3 regions of the Dermacoccus sp. NHGro5 genome follow, and region 1 is predicted to be linked to each of the others. Evidence: riboswitches for the same ligand, from Rfam matches in the RefSeq annotation. Region 1 holds a riboswitch; each other region holds the start of a gene.
The links. A riboswitch is a leader RNA that binds a small molecule or an ion and turns the genes downstream of it on or off. The one in region 1 is predicted to bind thiamine pyrophosphate.
Positions count from the first base shown of each region.

Region 2: another riboswitch for thiamine pyrophosphate. It lies ahead of J4Z35_RS08105 (thiamine ABC transporter substrate-binding protein); the one in region 1 lies ahead of thiC (phosphomethylpyrimidine synthase ThiC).
Region 3: another riboswitch for thiamine pyrophosphate. It lies ahead of J4Z35_RS09445 (MFS transporter); the one in region 1 lies ahead of thiC (phosphomethylpyrimidine synthase ThiC).

Region 1 covers NZ_JAGEKQ010000004.1:52,257-54,517, reverse strand. Annotated here, with positions in the region: gene thiC (phosphomethylpyrimidine synthase ThiC) at 1-1,332, opposite strand, end outside; TPP riboswitch at 1,422-1,536, opposite strand; gene J4Z35_RS01275 (CE1759 family FMN reductase) at 1,630-2,261, opposite strand, start outside.
Region 2 covers NZ_JAGEKQ010000016.1:16,964-19,224, forward strand. Annotated here, with positions in the region: gene J4Z35_RS08100 (iron ABC transporter permease) at 1-89, opposite strand, end outside; gene J4Z35_RS08105 (thiamine ABC transporter substrate-binding protein) at 100-1,194, opposite strand; TPP riboswitch at 1,250-1,358, opposite strand; gene J4Z35_RS08110 (DUF4235 domain-containing protein) at 1,629-1,964, shown strand; partial or broken gene J4Z35_RS08115 (DUF72 domain-containing protein) at 2,247-2,261, shown strand, end outside.
Region 3 covers NZ_JAGEKQ010000019.1:21,647-23,907, reverse strand. Annotated here, with positions in the region: gene J4Z35_RS09445 (MFS transporter) at 1-790, opposite strand, end outside; TPP riboswitch at 784-889, opposite strand; gene J4Z35_RS09440 (hypothetical protein) at 1,002-1,379, shown strand; gene dxs (1-deoxy-D-xylulose-5-phosphate synthase) at 1,552-2,261, shown strand, end outside.

The sequences.
Region 1 (2,261 bases):
GTCGTAGCCGGGTGCGACGTCGGTGACGAGCGGGCCGAGCGTGTAGAACGGCGCGCCGTCACACCACTCCTGCTGCAGGCGCACGTTCTCCTCGACGAGGTCGAGCGGCACGTGCCCGGGGCCCTCGACCATGACCTGGACGTCGAACTGCCATGCCCGCTTCGTCAGCTCGGCGAGGGTGCGCAGCTCGGAAAGCTGCGCCTCGTCGTTGGCGTCGGCGGTACAGCCAGGGCGCAGGCCGTCACCGAGGGAGAAGGCGACGTCGTAGCGGGCGAAGATCTCGCACAGCTCGTCGAAGTGGGTGTAGAGGAAGTTCTCCTCGTGGTGCGCGAGACACCAGCCGGCCATGATCGAGCCGCCGCGGCTGACGATGCCCGTGATGCGCTCGGCCGTCATCGGCACGTAGCGCAGCAGCACGCCGGCGTGGATCGTCATGTAGTCGACGCCCTGCTCGCACTGCTCGATGACGGTGTCGCGGAAGATCTCCCACGTCAGCTTGTCGGCCTCACCGTTGACCTTCTCGAGGGCCTGGTAGATCGGCACGGTGCCGATCGGGACGGGGGAGTTGCGGAGGATCCACTCGCGCGTTGTGTGGATGTCGTCACCGGTCGACAGGTCCATGACGGTGTCGGCGCCCCACGTCGTCGCCCACGTCAGCTTGTCGACCTCCTCGGCGATCGACGACGTCACGGCCGAGTTTCCGATGTTCGCGTTGACCTTGACGAGGAAGCGACGCCCGATGATCATCGGCTCGCTCTCCGGGTGGTTGACGTTGGCGGGGATGATCGCGCGTCCGGCGGCGACCTCGTCGCGCACGAGTTCGAGGGCGCAGTTCTCGCGGGCGGCGACGAATCGCATCTCGGGGGTGATCAATCCCTTACGGGCGTAGTGCATCTGGGTGACGACGGCGCCGTCCTTCGAGCGCAGCGGTGCGCGACGTTCGCCGCGCCACTCGTGGCTCGCCTCACCGCGTCGGACGGCCGAGCGGCCGTCGTCGAGCAGGGTGCGCTCTCGGCCGGCGTACGTCTCGACGTCGTCGCGCTCGGCGATCCACTCGGCGCGCAACGGCGGCAGCCCGACCTCGGGGTCACTGCCCGGGCCGGAGGTGTCGTACAGCTCGACGGGAGCGTTGGCCGCGCCGGTGCCGGGGGAGTTGTCGAGGATGACCTCGGTGTAGGGCACGCGCAGGCCGTCCGCGTCTCGGTACTGCTTGCGGCGAGCGTCCGATCCGTCAGCGGGGGTGGTTGCGCGCCTCTGAACCGCGGCCGACGCCGGCGACGTGGCTGCTCGGTCGGTGGTGGCCGCGAGGTCGCGGGCGTTGAACGTCGTCATGATGGTGCCTCCTTCGGATCGGACGAAGGCACGGCAAGACCCCACGCAGCAGGCGTCGACGAACGTCGGCACCGAACGGAGGATGAGCGACCATGAGGTCTCCTTGGCTGCCTGCGCCGGCATGATCCGGGTCAGGTCGGGTAGCGGTCGGAGCAGTATCAGCTCCCTCTCAGCCCTGTTCTCAGGACTCCCACGAAGGACGCTTCCGACTATGGCACATCCCGGCAGACGAACGTGACGAAGGGGTCCGTCAGGTTCGTGACGAACCTGACGGACCCCTCCGGTCACGAGTCGTGCTCAGCGGCGCAACATCTCTTCCATCGTCGGCACCGCGACGAACGGATCGCGCGCCCGATTGCGCGTCTCGGCAAGCGTACGAACCGATTTCGACGATGTTCTCGGCGCTTCCCCATCCTTGGACACGCGCGCGCCAGAACCGCCGTTCACCACCACGTCTGCTCCGCCGAGCACGCGCTCTAGCTGCTGCGTCAACTCACCGGCGGCCTCGCTCGCCCGCGCTTCCAGGCCTCGCCCGGCCCAGTCGTCGGGCGCGGCGTAGACCGCCGTCGGCATGACGAGCGCCTTCATGTACGCGAACAGCGGTCGCAAGGCGGTGTCCGTCACCAGTGAGTGTCGGGCGGAACCGCCCGTCGCGCCGACGATGACGGGCACGCCGCTCAGCACGCCGCCCGCAGTCGCATCCCAGAACGACTTGAACAAGCCCGTGAAGCTCGCCTTGTACGTCGGCGTCACCGCGACCACGGCGTCGGCCGCGCCCAGCACCTCGTAGGCGTCCGCGAGCGCCGGGGGAGCGAACCCCGTCAACGACGCCGTCGTGATGTCGTGCGCCAGCGCCCGCAGGTCGATCCGCTCGACGACGACCTCGCTGCCCTGCTCCCGCGCACTCTCGACAACCGCGTCGCTCAGCA
Region 2 (2,261 bases), on a different contig from region 1:
GGGACGACGGCAAGCGCGGCCATGACGAACGGCGCGCGAGCGCCCCGGGCTCGTGCGCCGCGACGCAGACCATCACGGGTGCCGTTCATCGCTCGGGCGTCACTTGGACGTGACGTCCTTCCACTTCGTCAGCCATTCGGAACGGTTCTTGTCGATGTCGGCGGGCGACACCTCGATCGGCTTCGTCGGCTGCTTCGCGTTCGCCGCCCACGCCTTGGGCAGTTCGACGTTCGAGTCGACGGGGAAGACGTACATCGAGTCGGGCAGCGACTTCTGGAAGCTCGCACCGTTCATGAAGTCGATGAGCGCCTTCGCGCCGTCGGGGTTCTTCGCCCCCTTGAGCACACCGGCGTACTCGGTCGATCGGAAGCACGTGTCGAGCAGCGCCGACGTCGTCGACGTGCCCGCCTTGTCGACGGTGAACGCCGGCGAGCTGTCGTAGCTGACGACGATCGGACGCTTGCCCTTGCCGCTGCCGGTGAAGTCGACCTCGTACGCGTCGCTCCAGCCCGACGTCAGCTTGAGCCCGTTCGCCATGAGCTTCTTCCAGTACGCCTCCCAGCCGTCCTGGCCGTAGTGGCCGACGGTCGCGAGGAAGAACGCCATGCCCGGCGAGCTCGACGACGCGCCCGGCGCGACCATGAGGTTCTTGTACTCGGGCTTGACGAGGTCGTCGAACGACGCGGGCTTCGTCTTGTGGTTCTTCGTGAACCACGCGTCGTCGACGTTGACGCACACCGACGCGGTGTCGATCGGCGACAGCTGCCCCTTGCCCTGGCCGTCCGGCAGCTCGTACTTCGACGCCGACGCAGGCGCGCCCTTCGGGCTGTACGGCTCGAGGACGTCGTTCGTCGTGACACGCGAGGCGAACGTGTTGTCGATGCCGAACACGACGTCACCGAGCGGGTTGTTCTTGCTCAGCACGAGCTTGTTCGCGAGCTCACCGGCGTCACCGGACTTCACGACCTTGACGGTGTAGCCCGTCTGCTTCGTGAACTCGGCCATGACGTTCTTGTCGGGCGCCCACGACTCGTGCGTCACCAACGTGACCGTCTTCCACGCGCCCGAACCCGACGCACCCGAGCCGCCCGCCGAACTCGACTTCGACCCCGACGAGTTGTTGTCGACGCTGCACGCCGCCAGCGCACCCACGCACGCGAGCGCCAGCACGGCGCGGCCACTACGAGACATCATGTGAACGTTCCTCCTCACGGCCAGTGAGGGACGTCGTCGCCCGCACGTACGCGCGACGAGTGAGAACTCGACTTCCTCCGCCGGTGCTAACCGGGTCAGGTTCGAGGGTTTGGTGCCGGGTGCGGCACGATCTCAGCGCACACTGCGCTCCCCTGTCGTTCGAGCGTGAGATTAGCACCGACCACCGACGGACGACACGCTTCGGCCCGCTTCGCACTCCGGCATCCCCGCTGACGGCTCGTGCGCACCTCACGCCGACGCCGGATCCCTCGTGCACGAGCCGGCCGCCACGACGCCCACCCCCGTCAGACCGGGCTGATGACCATGCCGACTGGCGCAGCGACACATGCACGCGCGAGGATGGACCCAAGACATCAACGGCCCGAGGCTCGACGACGCCTCACGACGGCCGACGACACGTAAGGGGAAACACCATGGGCAACCTCGTGTGGAAGGTGCTGAGCATGGGCGCCGGCATCGTCGCGAGCAAGATCGCGACGACCACCGCCACCAAGACGTGGAAGATGACGACCGGCAAGAGCCCGCGCAGCGCGAAGGACCCGAACGCCAGCATCATCGAAGCCGCGATCTACGCCGCCATCTCCACCGGCGCACTCGCCGCCGCCAAGATGTACGCCGAACGCCGCGCCGCCGACTACTTCACCAAGTCCGCCGGCCACCCGCCGCAGGCCCTCGTCAAGCGCGCCGAAGAAGAGGCCAAGGAAGCCCAGAAGGGCAAGAGCCAGGCGCCCGTCGTCGTCATGAAGTAATTCCCCTTCGTCCGCTTTCCGGCGTGGGAGCAGCAGACTCGGGGGCGTCCATGTTGCGCATGGAGCTGTTCGCTTGGAGGGTCAGGTTCTGCCTGGCCCTCCTCGCGTGTCTCTGGCCGACGCATCACTGAGCGTCGCGAATTTCGTCCACACCGGCGAATTTCGCCCACATTCGCGATTCACGTCCACCTCGGCGGATCTCGTCCACATTCACGTCCCGGCCGAACATCACGCCGCGCTCCGGTGGCATGCTGACGCCATGAGCACGGCCACCGAGCGCAACTGCGCCTCGGCACG
Region 3 (2,261 bases), on a different contig from region 1:
ACAACCACAGTCCCGTCATGAGGGTGAACAATGCGGCCACGACACGGCCCGTCACGCGCTCTTCCTCGTCGTCGGTCGCGTCGTGCGCGGCGGGATCGCGCTTGTCGGATTCGTGGGAAGAGGGGCTGTGACCTGCCGGCCCGGCGTGCGCTGACCTCGAGGTGAGGGCCAGGATCAACGGCAGCAGTGCGCCGACGACGAACAGCAGGCGCCACCCCCACGTGGTGTACGCGCCGCCGAGTGAGGCCGTCAGCATCATCGTGGCGGCGGCGATGGTGGCGTTCGCGAGGGGTGACATCGCCATGACGAGGCCGCTCAGGTGGCCGCGTCGTTGCGGCTCTGTGAGCGCGAGGGCGCGGGGGATGGCCGCGGAGTACTGCCCGCCGAGGAAGAATCCGGCGGCGAAGCGCAACGCCAGGAGAGCGGCCACGGCCCACGTCGAGGTGTGCAGGGGGAGCGTCACCATGAGGCCGGTGCACACGCTCAGGCCGAGCAGTGCGCCGCGTGACACGCGGGCTCGTCCGCGACGATCGGCCAGGGTGCCGAGGATGAACGCCCCGAGGGGGCGGCCCAGGAGTGTCGCGGCGAAGACGAGGCCGTCGGGAATCGTCGAACGCGTCGACAGCACCCCACCCAGCGCAATGACGGGCAGGAAGATGTCGAACTGGTCGACGAAGTTTCCGACGAGGGCGCTGCGGCGGGCCTCGCGCCGTTCTGGGGTGGCGGCGGCCGGCGCCAGGCGCGGCGCATCGTCGTGGGCAGGGGAAGGGGCAGGCGTCAGGGTAGACACGATCGAACACTCCCTACGGCGGCATGAACCGCATCAGGTTGGACGGTCGGCATGGCGATGCCCTCTCAGCCCGCGCCTCGGGCTCCCGTGTGACGGGCTCAGCATGCCACAGAGCACCCGGCTTCGGGGGCGTGTCTCGCGCCGGTCTGCGGGTCTCGTGGGGCGGTCATCAAATAGAACACGTGTTCGAACAATGGGGTACGCTGGGGTCATGTCGGACGAGGTGAACACCGGCCCTCCGGGCTGGCCGAGAGGTGTGCCGCCGCCGGGTGCGCCGGGGTGGCAGGAGGCGGCGACGCAGTGGCTGCTCGATCAGTGCCCCTCGGATTTTCGCGCCTACGACGCATGGCGCCGTCACCCGGTGGCGCTCGCTTGGGTGGCGACGTGGCATGTCGACGCTCAACTCGGCGCGATGCGCGAGTCATATCGCCGCATCCGCGTCGACCTCGCCGACGAGCTGCCACCGCGCGCGGTGCCGCAGGTGATGGAGCACCTGTCCGCGGAGGGGCTGCGGTTGCGTGCCACGGCGCGCGCCGTCCGTCTCGTGCACGAGGCGATGCGCGGCAAGACGTTCGTCCCTCGGCTGTGATGCGCCGGCGTTCGGGGCGGGTGCGTGGGCGGGCAGAGTCCCGGCCTTTGAACTCCGACGGCGCTACCGGCTCCGACGGGGGTGCGACGGGAGGGTGCCCCCGCCCGCATGGCGGCTGCGCGGTCGACGACCTAGACTCAGGAGACTGCACTTTCGAAAGGCTGAGTGAGACGTGACGCTGCTGGAAACCATCTCGGGTCCGGACGATCTCAAGCGAATCCCCGCCGAGGAGCTCGACGCGCTCGCCGCCGAGATCCGTCAGTTCCTCGTAGAATCCGTCTCCAAGACGGGCGGGCACCTGGGCCCCAACCTGGGTGTCGTCGAGTTGAGCATCGCGATGCACCGCGTCTTCGACTCGCCGAAGGACACGTTCGTCTTCGACACCGGCCACCAGAGTTACGTCCACAAGCTGCTGACGGGGCGTCACGACTTCAGCAAGCTCAAGAAATCCGGCGGATTGTCGGGTTACCCGAGCCGCGAGGAGTCCGAGCACGACGTCGTCGAGAACTCGCACGCCTCGACGTCGCTGAGCTGGGCCGAGGGCATCGCCAAGGCGCGCCGCCTCAAGGGTGAGAGCGACCGTCACACCGTCGCCGTCATCGGTGACGGCGCCCTGACCGGCGGCATGGCGTGGGAGGCGCTCAACAACATCTCCGCCGACGCCGACCTGCCGCTCGTCATCGTCCTCAACGACAACGAGCGCTCCTATGCCCCGACGATCGGCGGGATGGCGCACCACCTCGCGACGATGCGCACGATGCACACCTACGACCAGGTGCTCGACTGGGGCAAGAACCGCCTGCAGGCGACGCCGAAGGTCGGGACGAAGATGTACGAGGCGCTGCACGGCGTGAAGCGTGGTCTCAAGGACATCGTCTACCC